Regions from separate parts of the Bradyrhizobium sp. GW821-FHT13H06 genome, predicted to be linked through region 2. Evidence: riboswitches for the same ligand, from Rfam matches in the RefSeq annotation. Region 2 holds a riboswitch; the other holds the start of a gene.
What was found. A riboswitch is a leader RNA that binds a small molecule or an ion and turns the genes downstream of it on or off. The one in region 2 is predicted to bind cobalamin.
Positions count from the first base shown of each region.

Region 1: it holds a riboswitch for cobalamin, as region 2 does, so the genes downstream of both, AC1RQP_RS01255 (TonB-dependent receptor) here and AC1RQP_RS19820 (DUF1636 family protein) in region 2, are expected to answer to the same signal.

Region 1 covers NZ_JBXAPN010000001.1:251,675-259,238, reverse strand. Annotated here, with positions in the region: gene AC1RQP_RS01260 (hypothetical protein) at 603-1,184, opposite strand; gene AC1RQP_RS01255 (TonB-dependent receptor) at 1,246-3,474, opposite strand; cobalamin riboswitch at 3,589-3,802, opposite strand; gene AC1RQP_RS01250 (hypothetical protein) at 3,897-4,154, opposite strand; gene AC1RQP_RS01245 (hypothetical protein) at 4,407-4,622, opposite strand; gene AC1RQP_RS01240 (hypothetical protein) at 4,777-4,953, opposite strand; gene AC1RQP_RS01235 (adenylate/guanylate cyclase domain-containing protein) at 5,056-6,792, opposite strand; gene AC1RQP_RS01230 (transglycosylase SLT domain-containing protein) at 7,115-7,564, shown strand, end outside.
Region 2 covers NZ_JBXAPN010000004.1:527,091-534,654, reverse strand. Annotated here, with positions in the region: gene cbiB (adenosylcobinamide-phosphate synthase CbiB) at 1-479, shown strand, start outside; gene cobD (threonine-phosphate decarboxylase CobD) at 491-1,600, shown strand; gene AC1RQP_RS19830 (cobyric acid synthase) at 1,635-3,083, opposite strand; gene cobO (cob(I)yrinic acid a,c-diamide adenosyltransferase) at 3,096-3,731, opposite strand; cobalamin riboswitch at 3,771-3,990, shown strand; gene AC1RQP_RS19820 (DUF1636 family protein) at 4,084-4,458, shown strand; gene cobW (cobalamin biosynthesis protein CobW) at 4,455-5,489, shown strand; gene cobN (cobaltochelatase subunit CobN) at 5,489-7,564, shown strand, end outside.

The DNA.
Region 1 (7,564 bases), on a different contig from region 2:
AAGCCCAACACACGGCCTTCCCTGCGCGATGGTCGGACGGCTTATGCCGTGCTCTCCCGGGAGCCGAGTTCGTTCTGGCCTCCCTCACTCTCGCGAAATCCACCGGCGCCGCGCCGGTTGACGCGACTGCCGCCTCCGCAAGAGCTTGACCGTAGCAACGACGGCCAGGACCACACGGTTTTGCCGTACGCGCGGTTCGTTGGCGCCACAGGGTTCGACGGCGTTGTGCACTTTGCCGCCGAAATGCTGGCACGACGAAGCCTAGCAGCGCCGCTCGTCCACACGCAGCTTCGGGCTCACGGAGAGCAATCCGCCCGGCCCTTCACCTCTCGTGCACGACGCTGCCGCGTCCACCGCAAGCCCGGCTCGCGACAATGACGACCACATGATCGCCCCTCAAGGATGAACCGGGATGGGCGACACATACGACAAAACCGAATTTCGGTAAAGTGGAATATTTTCACGATGGTGGATTGACAGAGGGCGACACAGGCGAGGCGATGCAACCCGGATGGCCGTAAGCGTAATCCGGGGAGGTGTCGCGCTATGGAACGATTTGTCCCGGGTTTCGCTGCGCTCCATCCGGGCGACGAGAGGACTCCTCAGGCCGACATCACTCCCTTGCGCCCGAACGGATCGAGCAGGCGCACGACCTCGCAAACGGCGACGAGGCCGGCGAGCCAGGCGAAATTGGTCAGCCCGATGCGCGTGACAATGGCTGCGGTGAAGGCGGTCTCTCCGCCCAGGAACGGCGTCGCGGCGAGCAGCGCGAGCTCGTAGGCCGCATAGGCGGCGACGAGCGTGAGCGCGAGCATCAGCATCGTGCGGCCCTGCGGCAGCATGCGGAGCAGGGCCGACGCCACTGCGGTCGCCAGCAGCGCAGCCGCGCCGATGACGAATCCCCAGGCGATGGTGCTGCCATCGATGGGATAGTGCAGCGCGCCGAAACCGATGCTCTGGTTCACGAGCCAGGCGCCGGTGACGACGAGCAGCGCCGGTCGCAGCGGCAGCATCGCGGCCGCGACCACGGCGAAGGCCGCAAACGGCGTCGCACAGGCGAACGCAAGACTTGCGAGCGCGCACGACACCGTCAGCAGCGCGAAGCCGAACATCGGCGCGAGACGCGGCGCCACCGGATGGAGGCGGAAACCGTCGCCGCCGGACGGCAGGATATTGAGAGCCATAAGTGATCTCCTTCTCTTCGAGTTCTAGTCCATTTGGGGGCCTGTGACAGCCCCATTGAAATCAAAACGTGGCGCCGGCCTTGAGCAGATAGGTGCGACCGGGCAGCGGATAGGCGCTGAAGCGACCGTCCGTGAAGGTGCTTGCGACGGCGTAGTCGTAGTAGAGCGCGTTCAGCACATTGTTGACGTTGAGCGACCAGAAGTAGCGCTCATATTGGCCGCTGAGCTTAAGGTCGATCGTGCCATTGGCGGGAATCGGCTTCTGGGTTCCGGCCTGGTCGTTGTCCATGCGACGCTCGCTCCAGAAGCGCGCGGTGGCGTCCAGCACCAGATAGTTCTGCCAGATGTTCCAGGTGAGGCCCGCACTCGCGGTGTAGCGCGACACCAGCGGCACGTCGTTGCCCGCCCAGACGCCTTCGCGGAAGACAGCCCGTGTATAGGCCATGCCGGAGCGCACCAGCAGGGCGTCGTTGATGCGATAGGAGACGCTGGTCTCCGAGCCGTAGCGGCGGGTCGGATCCAGATTGGTGTTGTAGAACAGGATCGGATTGAAATGGATCTCGTTGGCGAGGTCCATCAGATAGAGGCTGCTCTGCATCTGCAGTCCGCCTCCTCTGATGCGCAGCCCGCCCTCGATGTCCTGCGAGGTCTGGGTCTTGAGCTGGAACGTTTGCGGGAGCGGATTGAAGAACGGGTCGAATGAAGGGCCCGACGACACCCGCTCGTCGACATCAGGCGTGCGAAAGGCGCGCGCAACCCGGCCGAACAGCGCGACGGTGTCATTGAGGCGATGCTCCGCACCGAGGTGCAGCGCATATTGCGTCTCGTCGCTCCTGAGCGGGAGCGCGCCGACGTCGGCGTTGAACGGAGCCGCCGGGTCGAAATTGTCACGTGCCGAGAGATTGGTGTTCTGCACCCGGGCGCCGTAGGAGATATCGGTCGCTGGCGCGACGCCGAGCGTGTGCTGGACATAGCCCGCAACCGTCCGCTGCCTGAGATCGTAATTGTGCCAGGGAGCGAGACCCTGGCCGGCGCCGCGGTTCTGCTGAAAGCTCGCATCGTAGTAGTCGACGCCGGTCAGCAGCTGCGACGGCATTCCGAGCAGAAGGCTCTTCACGCTGAGCCGCGGCGTGATCGACCATGTCGCAAGGTCAGCATCGACATAGGTCGACGTGAAGAAAGCCGGGACCGGCGCCGGGCTCGAGAAGAACGCACTCTGCTGCTTCTTGTCGCGCACGCCGCCGTCGACGATGAGATCGACGCCGTTGACAAGGGTTTTCGTGAAGCCCGCGGTCGCGCCAAAACCCTGCTGATTGGCGTAGTTGAAGGGCGTGCTGGTCCCTCGCCGGCTGGTCGCGAGCTCGTCGACGCCGATGGAGGGATCGACGGTGCGGCCGCCCGGCAGTCGCAGCTCCTGATTGTCAGCGGTGACGGTCAGGAAGGCGGTCAGGCCCGGCGTCGTGTAGTTCAGATTGCCGACGCCATTCTCCTGGGAATAGCGATTGTTGTCGCGATAGCCGTCGGTCCTGACGGCATTGCCGTAGAACGAGGTCGACCACGGACCGGAATTGATCGCGGCCGAGACGTTGCCGAGCCTGGTATTGAACGAGCCGAAACCGGCCTCGATGCGCGCGGTCACGGGCGGGCCGCCGACGCCGTTCTTGGTAACGATGTTGATGACGCCGCCGACCGCATTGTCGCCATACAGCACCGCACCGGAATTGCCGCGCGTGATCTCGATGCGCTCGATGGCATTGAGCGGGATGGTGGAGAGGTCCACCTGCGCCATATCGATGTCGTTCAGCCGCCGTCCGTTGACCAGCACCAGCGTGTTGGCCGTGGCGAAGGCACCGAAGCCGCGGAGGTCGACACTGGTCTTGGCACCGATCTGGCCGCCATAGAACGTCGTGATCTGGGCGCCCGGCACTTGCGTCGCGATGATCTCGGCCAGCGTCTGCGACGGCGCATGAGCGATGTCCGCGGCCGTAATGACGGTCGTAGCCGCGCCGACGATACCGCCATTGCCGGCGGCAGCCTCGTTGCCCGAGCCGGACGAGCCGGTCCCACTCCGCGCCCCGTCCGGCGCCGCTCGGCGCCGCCCCGTCTCGCCATCGCCGATCGCCCTGGCACGCGTACGGTTCTGATCGTCGGATCTGGTCACTTCGACCGGCGGCAGCTGCTCGGCGACGGACTGCTGGGCGTGGGCGATGGAGAGATCGAGCGAATACAGCGAAACGGCCGCAACGATGCCGGCGCGGCGGCGCCTGGCGGCAGTGACAATACGGGACACAATTATAACCTCGGCATGACGTCAGTGGCACGTCACAGCGAACGAGGCCTTACGGCGGAGCGATCGATGGCTCCGGCAAAGCTAATGTCTGTACTCCCCGACCGACATCTTCGCGTGTGACCACGGCTGACGGCAGGTCTCCTGGCTCGCGGGTCGTTACCTCTGCGTCGCCTTCCCAGGACCGAGATTCCCAGTGGCATAGGACGAGAGATTCACCGCTTACAGTTGCGGGGGCAGCCATGGCATTGAGAAGATCCCGCCCTTGGGACATCTCGCACCACGTTCCCTTTTGATCTCCATGAGGAGAACCGTCAGCGGCCAATCTACGGGGCGTCCAGGCCGGGAGTCAATCGACCGCTGGCATCTTGGGCGCAGACGCGATCGGCCGGCTCCACAACGAATCGAGCAATGCCCTGCGCCGCCTACGTTCGCCCCCGCGGGCGCTGGGCCTGAGCCCAGGCGACAGCGACATCCCGCGGCGGAGCGTCGAGGCGCTTGATCGGCGTCAGTTCGCCGGACGCCGAGACGATCGCGGTCTCTTCGCGCCGGCAGCGCGTGCAGACGAAACGGACCTCATGCGGGGATGCCGACCAGCTTGAACGTTTCACGTTGGCGGCCATCGGCCAGGCATCGCAATGCGAGCACGATACCAGGAACCGGCCGGGATCGAGCATACCCATTCCATTGGACTCCGCGTCCTGCCCACTGCTTCCAATGACTATCCTATGTGAATCGTTCCGGTGCCTCGGCACCGTCGACGCCACGTTCGCTGGAAGCCTGCGCGCTGCTCGCCGTTCCCGCGAGACCTCCGGCGTTGTCGATTTCAAGGCTTGCGAATTTCATCCGATGTCCCCCTGCTCCGACCAACCCTATCAGGTCGAGACGGCGAGGACGATGGGGAGCCGCGCCTCGCAAGGCAGAAGGTAATCCGTTCAGCGAGCCCCCTTGAGGGTGCAGGATGTCGTGCAGGTGACCGTGGTGCCGCGATCGCACGATCTGCAGGCGTTGACGCACTGGTTCATGTCGCGTGGATTGTAGCTGCTGTAGTTTCGTATCGGACAGCTCGGCGTCGTCGAGCCGGTGATGTCCCGCTCCTGGTCGCAGGCCGCCGTCATGAGCGCAAATATGATCACGGCAACGAGGCGCATGGGACTTGCCCTGTCAGGCACAGCACGATGACACTCGCGAGGTGCGCTGCATTGCAACGAACCCCGGCCTTCCCACCACGAGCCACCGCCGATCGGCGATGCCCGCGTGCTGCGAGAATGCGCGCTAAATGTTAAGAACGGATTTCAGCCGGCCTCAGGCCGCAGCCGTGGTCGCGATCGCCTGCCGAATATCCACCGCCAGCTGGCGATACTGTTCCCCGAGCCTCAGATAGAACTCGCGCTTGGTGCTGTCGGTGGCGAGCTTGGCGATCAGTTCGCATTCGGCGGTGAGCGTCTCGAACCGTTCCAACCTGTCCTGAAGTTCTGTCATCGGCGTGTCCCCGTCAAACGCCACAAGGACAGCTAACCTAAATCCGGGAAATAGGTCACGGCGAACATCGTTATGGGGTAGCATCAATTATTCCGCGGCAGCCTATTTCTGCTCGAGTCGCCAGGCGCCGTCCCAAGCGGCATCCGGCGGATTGGCCGCGAACTGCGCGATGCGGCCGAGCATCGTGCGCGAGGGACCGTCGCCGGGGACCGCCTCGAGCGCCGCGTTGAAGGCAGCACGTGCGTCGTCGAAGCGCCGGGCACGATACGCGGCGAGACCATCGACGTAGTGCGTGCGCAGGCTGACTTGCGCATCGGTGAGTGCGCCCGGTCGCGCCATCACCTCGAAGATCGCCTGCGGCGCGCTTTGGCCCGCGACCGCAAGACGGTCGATCTCGCGCAATTCGAGGCGAGATCCAATCGCGTCCGCAGTCGCCTGCGAGACCAGGATGCGGGTGCCGTAGACCTTGTTGACGGCCTCCAGCCGCGAGGCGAGATTCACGGCGTCGCCCATCACGGTAAAGCTCATCATCAGCTCGGAGCCGATGCTGCCGGTCAGGACCTCGCCGGTGGCGATGCCGATCCGCAGATCGCACGGCGCGGGCATGGCGCGGATACCGAGCAGATCGGGCAGCTGCTTCTGCAGCGCGGGCACCTGGTCGGCCATCTCGATGGCGGCAAGGCCGGCGAGCAGGGCCTGCGCGTCCTCTTCGACGAAGGGCGGTCCCCAATAGGACATGATGGCGTCGCCGATGTACTTGTCGATGACGCCGCGATTGCTCCTGATGGGGCCGGACATCAAGGTGAAATAGTGGTTCATCACCTTGACGAGGCCACGCGGGGTCATGCCCTCGCTCATCGAGGTGAAGCCGCTCATGTCGCAGAACATGATGGTCATGACCCGGCGCTCGCCGTCGATGGCGACCTCCGGCCGCTCGATCAGTCCCTGCACCACCTTGGGGTCGATGTAGCGGCCAAAGGTCTCCCGGATGCGCTCGTTGTGCCGCAACTGCTCGATCATGCGATTGAAGGCCGCGGCGAGCTCGCCGATCTCGTCCTGCGTCGAGACGGCGATGGGCTTGTCGAACCGGCCCGCCTCGACCTCGCGGGCGCCGGCCAGCAGCAGCCGTACCGGACGCGTGATGCCGCTGGACACCAGCAGCGCAAAGGCAAATCCGACGATCGCCGCGAGCAATGTCACGACACCCGAAACGATGATCGTCTGATGCTGGCGGCTGATCACCTGCGACGTCGAGAAGAAGACCTGCGCCAGCATATCGCCGCGGATCGTATCGATCTTCCGGTTGAACTGGTCGCGCAGCACGTCGATGTGTTCCAGCGTGCCGCGCGCCTCGGTCATCTGTCTGGCGTCGACCTGCTTGAGGAGCTTCGCATGGCTCTCGCTCAGGTCGCGGCGCAGCTCGGTAACGGCGGTGTCGATGCGGATATCGATTCGCGCCAGCGCGGCATTGTCGGAATACGTCCTGGGGTCGTCGATGATCGCGTTGATCAGCTTGCGCGCGGCCTCGGCCTCCTCCTCGATCCTGCGGTCCGATTCCTCGAATTCGCGAAGGCGCGCCGCATAGGCCTCCTCATCCGACGGCGCCTCCATCCGGGTCATGACCATCCGCCGCAGCGCCAGCGCCCGCTCCAGCGAGCGAATGTTGGCGCGCGCCAGATGGCTGTAGGCCGGGATGTAACGGTTGGTCAGTTCATCGAGCAGGATGCCGACCTGGCTGGACATCACCATCGACAGGATCGAGGTGACCAGCATCAGGACGATCAATCCGAGGGCGATGCCGACGATCTTGCGCCGGATCGACTGGTTGAAAATCGGCATAGGTGCGGAATGCAAAGGCCAAAAGGACGGAACGAGGGAACTGCATACACCGGACTGGTTGCGGGAACACGCGCAATCTTGGCCCTCCTGGCGTCCTGTACCATGCAACCGTCGCGCGAGCCCGGTCGTTAACGAAGGTTAACAGCCCTGCTCTTTTCTCCTTTGCGGAAGTTCCCGTCGCGCATCCGCTTTTCGCCGCATTGTTGCGACAGCTTGAGGAACGCGGGACGATGCCTGGGCATCGTTCGGTATTTTGATTCTCAAGCCGCATGTCGTCGCGGACCTTGGTTTGTAGTGTGGTTTCGCAGGGGGGGACCATCGAATGAACCAGTGCCTACGCTCGCTCGCGTGTTTCGTTGCCGTGGCCGCGATGGCCCTCCTTCCCACGGAACTGGCCGCGAAAAGCAGCCACAAATCGGCCGCGCCGAAGAAGACGCATGAGGCGAAAGCCGGCAAGCACCGCCATGCCTCCGCCGGCAAGGCGCGGCACGGCAAGCATGCCGAGGCCAGGCGCAAGTCGAAGAAGACGGTCGACGAGCCCGCGGACAGGCCGGCACCGCCGCCGCTGACCGGCGACCTCGCCGCGCTGAAGGACGCCATCGATCTTGCGCGCAAGGGCAAGACGGATGACGCGAGCGCGGCGCGCGACCGCATCGCCGATCCCGCCGGACAGAAACTGGCCGATTGGTTCATGCTGCGCCATTCCGAGAGCACGGCGAATTTCAAGCGCTATGCCGCTTTCCTCGCCGCCAATCCGGACTGGCCGAGCAGC
Region 2 (7,564 bases):
CCTCCGACGGCATCGTGGCGCCCGTGTTCTGGGGCGCGCTGTTCGGCCTGCCTGGAATCCTCGGCTACAAGGCCATCAACACGCTCGATTCCATGATCGGTCATCGCAGCGAACGGCACGAAGCGTTCGGCTGGGCGGCGGCGCGCATCGACGATGTCGCCAATTTCATTCCGGCGCGGGTGACAGGATTTCTCTTCGTGCTGCTGGCGCCGCACCGGTCGGAGGCGCTGTCGTGCATGACGCGGGATGCGCGCCGCCACCGCTCGCCCAATGCCGGCTGGCCGGAAGCGGCCATGGCTGGCGGGCTCGGTGTGCGGCTCAGCGGCCCCCGCATCTATCACGGCAGCGTCGCCAACGAGCCTTGGCTGAACGAAGGCGCGCGCGATCCGCGCGCCGCGGACATCGACGAGGCACTGACGCTGTACCGTCGCGCCATGCTGCTGCTCGCCGGCCTGCTTGCGGTCCTGGCTTTCGCGTGAAACAACGGGGCATGCGCGAGCACGGTGGAAATCTGGATCAGGCCCGGCAGCGTTTTGGTGGACGCGCGGAGGACTGGATCGATCTGTCGACCGGGATCAACCGGCTGCCTTATCCGGTGGGTGAGGTGAGCTTGCATGCGTGGAGCGCGCTGCCGTCGCGTGCCGAGATCGAGGCGCTGCATCGGGCCGCGCAGCAGGCCTACCGCACCGGTGCACCGGTCGTTGCGATGGGTGGCGCGCAGGCCGCCATTCAATTGCTGCCGCAACTGGCACCGCCCGGTCGCGCCCGCATCCTCGGCCCGACCTACAATGAATATGCTGGGGTCCTGTCGGCTGCAGGCTGGGACGTCCAGGAGGTTGAGAACCTCGACGCGCTGGCGGGCGCGGACCTCGCCGTCGTCGTCAATCCCAACAATCCCGACGGCCGGCATCATATGCCCAGGGATCTGCTGGCAATGCTGCCGCGCGTCGGCCGTCTCGTGATCGACGAGAGCTTTGCGGATGCCGTGCCGCAATTGTCGCTCGCTCCCGAAGCGGATCGGCCGGGACTTTTGATATTGCGCTCCTTCGGAAAGTTCTATGGCCTTGCCGGCCTGCGCCTCGGCTTTGTGATCGGCAATGCCGCCGACATCGCCAGACTCGCGGCGATGTCGGGTCCATGGCCGGTCTCGGGGGCGGCGATTGCGATCGGCTGTCGCGCCTTGCACGACCAGGCCTGGGCCGAGGCCACGTCGGCGCGGCTTGCGCGCGACTGCGGCCGCCTCGACGACATGGCGCGAGCGCGAGGCTGGCGGCTTGTTGGCGGCACGCCGCTGTTTCGCTCGTACGAAACGCCTGACGCGCGTGCCGCGCAGGAGAAGCTCGCGCGTCGCCAAATCTGGTCGCGCGTCTTTGCGCAGAAGCCGACATGGCTGCGCCTCGGGCTTCCCGGCAGCGAAGCCGAATGGGCGCGGCTCGGCGAGGCCCTGGCGCATGATGAACATGAGCTTGGTCGCAGCAACGACGATGCACTCCCTCTGCTGCTTGCGGGAGAGGGTGTTTCCGCGACGGGACAATCCCCAAGAGGAGAAAGCCCTCACCCGGCGCTTCGTGCCGACCTCTCCCGCAAGCGGGAGAGGTGAACGAGCCGCGGCCGTCGGTTCAACCTAACGTTCTCTAGCGCGCTAGCGCGAGCAGGCCGTCGACGTCGAGATGGGTTTCGATGTGATCGGCGAGGGCATCGAGCGCGCTTTCGACCCTGGCGTGATAGGGCTCGTCGCCCGCGGGAATGTCGAGCTTGGCCAGGAACGCCTTGCGGAAACCATCCGACGTGAACAGGCCGTGCAGATAGCTGCCCTGCACGCGTCCATCCTGCGAGATCGCGCCTTCCGGCTCGCCATTCAGTTTTGCGAACGGGCGGGCGCGATCGGGGCCGTCGGTGCGGCCGATATGGATTTCGTAGGCCTCGATCGGCTGCCCCGTGGCGGCATGCACGGCCGCAACCCGCGTCAGCGTCTTCTGCGGGCTCATCACCGTGTTCACGTCCAGAAGTCCGAGGCCCGGAGTCTCGCCCGCGGGGCCCTCGATGCCGTCAGGGTCAGCGACGCTGTGCCCGAGCATCTGATAGCCGCCGCAGAGGCCGAGCACATGGCCGCCCCTGCGGTGGTGCGCGAGAAGATCGATGTCCCAGCCCTGCGCGCGCAGGAAGGCGAGATCGCCTCGCGTGGATTTCGAGCCCGGGATGATGACGAGCCTGACATCACCGGGAATGGCGTCGCCCGGACGCACCATGAGGAGATCGACGCCCGGCTCGAGCTTGAGCGGATCAAGATCGTCGAAATTGGCAATCCGCGACAGAGCGAGGCAGGCGATCTTGCATCGGCCCGGCTTTCGCGCGTCGCTCAGGCCCAGCGCATCCTCGGCCGGCAGCTCGCCGGCACGCGCGAACCAGGGCAGCACGCCGAAGCCGCGCCAGGACGTCTTGTCTTCGATCAGTCTGTAGCCGTCGTCGAACAGCGTGGGATCGCCGCGGAACTTGTTGATGACAAATCCACGGATCATCGCGGCATCGTCGGCGTCGATCACCGTCTTGATGCCGACGAGCTGCGCGATCACGCCGCCGCGGTCGATGTCGCCGACCAGCACGACCGGCACGTCCGCCTTGCGCGCAAAGCCCATATTGGCGATGTCGGCCTTGCGCAGGTTCACCTCGGCCGGGCTGCCGGCACCTTCCACCAGCACGAGATCGGCGCGCGCCTTCAGCCGCTCGAAGCTCTCCAGCACCGCGCCCATCAATGATGGCTTCATCGCGGCGTAGTCGCGCGCACGCGCCGTGGCGATGCGCTTGCCGTGAACGATGACCTGCGCGCCGACATCGGTCTCGGGCTTCAGCAGCACCGGGTTCATGTCGGTATGCGGCTCGACGCCGGCGGCGAGCGCCTGGAGCGCCTGGGCGCGGCCGATCTCGCCACCGTCGACGGTGACGGCCGCGTTGTTCGACATGTTCTGCGGCTTGAAGGGCAGCACGCGCAAGTCCCGCCGCGTGAAGGCACGCGCAAGGCCGGCGACGATGAGCGACTTGCCCACGTCCGAACCGGCTCCCTGGATCATCAATGCGCGCGTCATTGCCGAAGAGACTCAGAACTCGACGCCGGCTTGCGCCTTGATGCCGGAGCGGAACGGGTGCTTCACCAGCGTCATCTCGGTGACGAGATCGGCGATCTCGATCAGCTCGTCCTTGGCGTTGCGGCCGGTGAGCACGACATGCGTCATCGGCGGCTTTTGCGTCGAAAGGAATTCGACCACTTCGGTGATGTCGAGATAATCGTAGCGCAGCGCGATGTTGATCTCGTCGAGCACGACCATGCGCAAGCTCTCATCGAGGATCAGCTCCTTGGCCTTCTCCCAGCCGGCGCGCGCGGCGGCGATGTCGCGGGCGCGGTCCTGCGTCTCCCAGGTGAAGCCTTCGCCCATGGCGTGGAACTGGCAGAGATCGCCGAAATGGCCGGTGAGCAGGCGCCGCTCGCCGGTGTCCCAGGCGCCCTTGATGAATTGCACCACCGCGCAGGGGAAGCCATGGGCGACGCAGCGGACGATCATGCCGAACGCCGAGGAGGATTTGCCCTTGCCGCTGCCGGTGTGGACGATGATCAGGCCCTTTTCGCCGCTCTTGGTCGCCATGATCTTGTCGCGGGCGGCCTTCTTCTTCGCCATCTTCTGGGCGTGCCGGGCGTCGGTTTCCTCGCCCGTTCGGGTGTCCGGTTCAGGCGTCATCGGTCCAGTCCTTCGGCTTGACAAGTGGCAGCCACGGGCAAATGGTGGCCCGGCGTTGGTTCCTGTCCTATGACAGGCGAAGAGGGAATGCGATAGGGTCCGAATCGGCAAGATTTGGGTCCAAAATGCAGCCGCCCCCGCGACCGTGACCGGAGAGATGCCCGAAGCCACTGATTCCCGCGGGAATCGGGAAGGCGGGGATCGAAGGGCAAAGCCCTGCTCCGCAAGCCGGGAGACCTGCCAGCGCGACGAGTTTTGGACCGGCGGACGGGGTGTTCCGCGACGGGGAAACGGCCTCTCGAGTCAGGGTCCGTGTGCCTCTCGCCTCCCGCTGTTTATCCTGGAAGAGGCGATGACCGTCACACTTCACGTCTGCATCACCTGCCGCGCCGGCCAGACGCTTGGCGAGGGCGAGACGACGCCCGGCAAGCGCCTGCATGGCGCGATCCTCGACGCCGGCGTCCCCGAGGGCGTCAATGTGGTTCCCGTCGAATGCCTGTCGGCCTGCAGCCAGGGCTGCTCGGTCGCGCTCAGCGCGCCCGGCCGCTGGTCCTATGTCTATGGCCGCCTGTCGGAGACGAATGCGCAGGACGTGGTCGCAGGCGCGGCGGCCTATGCGGCTGCGCCCGACGGCCTCGTGCCCTGGCGCAGCAGGCCGGAAATCTTCCGCAAGCAGTCGCTTGCCCGCATTCCCCCCATTGCCGTCGTGCCGGAGGCCGCCGAATGAATTCGCTCGCAAAAGTTCCAGTGACGGTGGTCACCGGTTTTCTCGGGTCCGGCAAGACCACGCTGATCCAGCATCTGCTCGCCAATGCGAACGGCAAGAAGCTCGCAGTGCTCGTCAACGAGTTCGGCAGCGAGGGCGTCGACGGCGAGATATTGAAGTCGTGCGCCGATGCGAACTGTCCGGAGGAGAATATCATCGAGCTCGCCAACGGCTGCATCTGCTGCACCGTCGCCGACGATTTCATTCCGACGATGGAGAAATTGCTGGCGCGCCCGGTGCGGCCCGATCACATCCTGATCGAGACCTCGGGCCTGGCGCTGCCGAAGCCGCTGCTCAAAGCGTTCGACTGGCCGCAGATCCGCTCGCGCATCACGGTGGACGGCGTGATCGCGCTGGCCGATGCCGAGGCTGTCGCGGCCGGCCGCTTCGCGCCGGACCCGATTGCCGTCGAAGCGCAGCGCGCGGCGGACGACAATCTCGACCACGAGACGCCGCTGTCGGAAGTGTTCGAGGACCAGATCGCCTGCGCGGACATCGTGCTGCTGACCAAGGCGGATCTCGCGGGCGCGGCCGGAATCGAAGCCGCCAGGGCGGCGATCACCGCCGAGATGCCGCGCCGCGTGCCGATGCTTTCCGTCACCGACGGTGCGATCGATGCGCGCGTCATTCTCGGCCTTGGCGCTGCCGCCGAGAACGATCTCGCCGCGCGTCCGTCGCATCATGACGGCGAGGAGGAGCACGAGCACGACGATTTCGCTTCCGTCGTGATCGATCTGCCGGAGGTCGCGGATATCGATGTGCTGGTCGCCTCGGTCCAGCGTCTGGCGCGCGAGCAGAACGTGCTGCGTGCCAAGGGCTATATCGCGGTCGCGGGCAAGCCGATGCGCCTCTTGCTGCAGGCGGTCGGCGAGCGCGTGCGCCACCAGTTCGACAGGCCCTGGGGCGCGGGTCTCAGGCAGTCCAAGCTCGTCGTGATCGGCGAGCATGGCGATATCGACGAGGCCGCGATCAGGTCAGGACTTGGTATTTGATGCACGTCGTTTTCCGCGAGAGCCGTGGTCTCGAGGAGACCGCGACGCCAAGAGACATCGGCCAGGACCCGGCCGATCTCGTGGTGCTCTCGTATTCGGATTCCGATCTTGCGGCGTTCGCGGCCGGCTGGCGGCGTGGCCGGAGCAGCCTGCCGTCGCTGCGGCTCGCCAATCTCGCCGAGCTCCGGCATCCGCTGTCGGTCGATACCTATGTCGAGCGCACGCTGTCGCAGGCGCGCGGCATCCTGGTGCGCCTGATCGGCGGCGAGTCCTACTGGCCCTACGGGCTCGCGGCACTCCAGCAAGTGGCGAAGGATCGCAACATCGTGCTCGCCGTGCTGCCGGCCGATGGCCGCGACGACACGCGGCTCGATTCGTATTCGACCTTGCCGGTCTCGACGCTGCGGCGGCTCAAGGTACTTTGCGACACCGGCGGTCCGGTCGCGGCGCAGGCGGCGATCGCGCAGCTCGCGCTGGCCTCGGGCCTCTATGCAGGACCGGTGGTCGGCGAGATGACCGTGCCCGAGATGGGATTTTACGATCCCCCGCGTGGCGTCATGGCCGCGCCGGCGGGTGCCGAGGAGAAGCCGCGCGCGCTGGTGACGTTCTATCGCTCCTATCTCACTGCCGCGGACACGGGACCGGTCGATGCCCTGATTGCGGCGCTGCGCGAGCGCGGCTTTGATGCGTATGGCGTATTCGTCGGCTCGCTGAAGGCTCCCGGCGTCGCGGATTGGCTCCGCGCGCATCTTGCGCAGGATGCTCCAGCCGCGATCGTCAATGCAACGGCGTTCTCCGCGATCGGCGATGACGGCACGACGCCGTTCGATGCCGCGACTTGCCCCGTGTTTCAGGTCGCGCTCTCGACGGCGCGGCGCGAGGACTGGGCGAGCTCGCTGCGCGGTCTGTCGCCTGGCGACCTCGCCATGCATGTGGTGCTGCCCGAAGTCGACGGCCGCCTGTTCGCGGGCGTGGTGAGCTTCAAGTCGGCCGCGATGCGCGATCCCGATCTGCAATTCTCGCATCTGGCGCACACGCCCGACGCGTTGCGGGTGAAGGCCGTCGCCGCGCGCGTCGCGGCCTGGCGGCGCCTTGCCGAGACGCCGGCCGGCGAGAAGCGGCTGGCGATCGTGCTGTCGAACTATCCCGGCCGGCCACACCAGATCGCGCATGCGGTTGGTCTCGATGCGCTGGCTTCGGTCGAAGCGTTGTTGTCCGATCTCGCTGAGGCCGGATTCGCTGTTGCTCCGGTTCATGCGCTCGGCGAGACGCTGCTGAAGCAGCAATTGATCTGGAATGTCGCCGATTATCGCGCTGCGCTGTCGCGCCTGCCGCAATCGTTGCAGGACGATCTCGCTCAGGCCTGGGGCGCGCCGGAAGACGATCCGAGCTGCCGCGACGGCGCGTTCCATTTCGCCGCGATCGAATGTGGTCAGTCGATCGTCGCAATTCAGCCGGAACGCGGCGAAGCGGCCTCGCGCGATGCCGACTATCACGATCTCGCCCGCACGCCGCGCCATGCCTACGTTGCCTTCCATCTCTGGCTCAGGCAGCAGGGCTGTGATGCCGTCCTGCATATGGGCGCGCACGGCACGCTGGAGTGGCTGCCCGGGAAATCCGTGGCGCTGTCATCGAGCTGCTGGCCGGAAGCGCTGACCGGCGATCTTCCCGTCATCTATCCCTTCATCGTCAACGATCCCGGCGAGGCTGCGCAGGCCAAGCGGCGCATCGGCGCGGTCACGATCGGCCATTTGCCGCCGCCGCTGGAAACATCCGCGGTGCCGGAAGGCCTGCGCCGGCTCGAACGGCTGCTCGATGAATATTCGACCGCCGATGGTCTCGATCCCGCCCGTCGCCAGCGCCTGATCGCGGCGATCCGCGACGAGGCCCGTGCCGCCGGCCTCGAAGAGGATCTCGGCCTCGATGCCTCGGCAGCGCCGGCCGAAGCTATCCCGCGGATCGATCGCTTCGTCTGCGATCTCAAGGAGAGCCAGTTCGGCGACGGCCTGCACGTGTTCGGCCGCGGCGCTTGCGCTGATGCGGAGCGGGACGCGCTGCTTGCTGCGCTGGCGGGC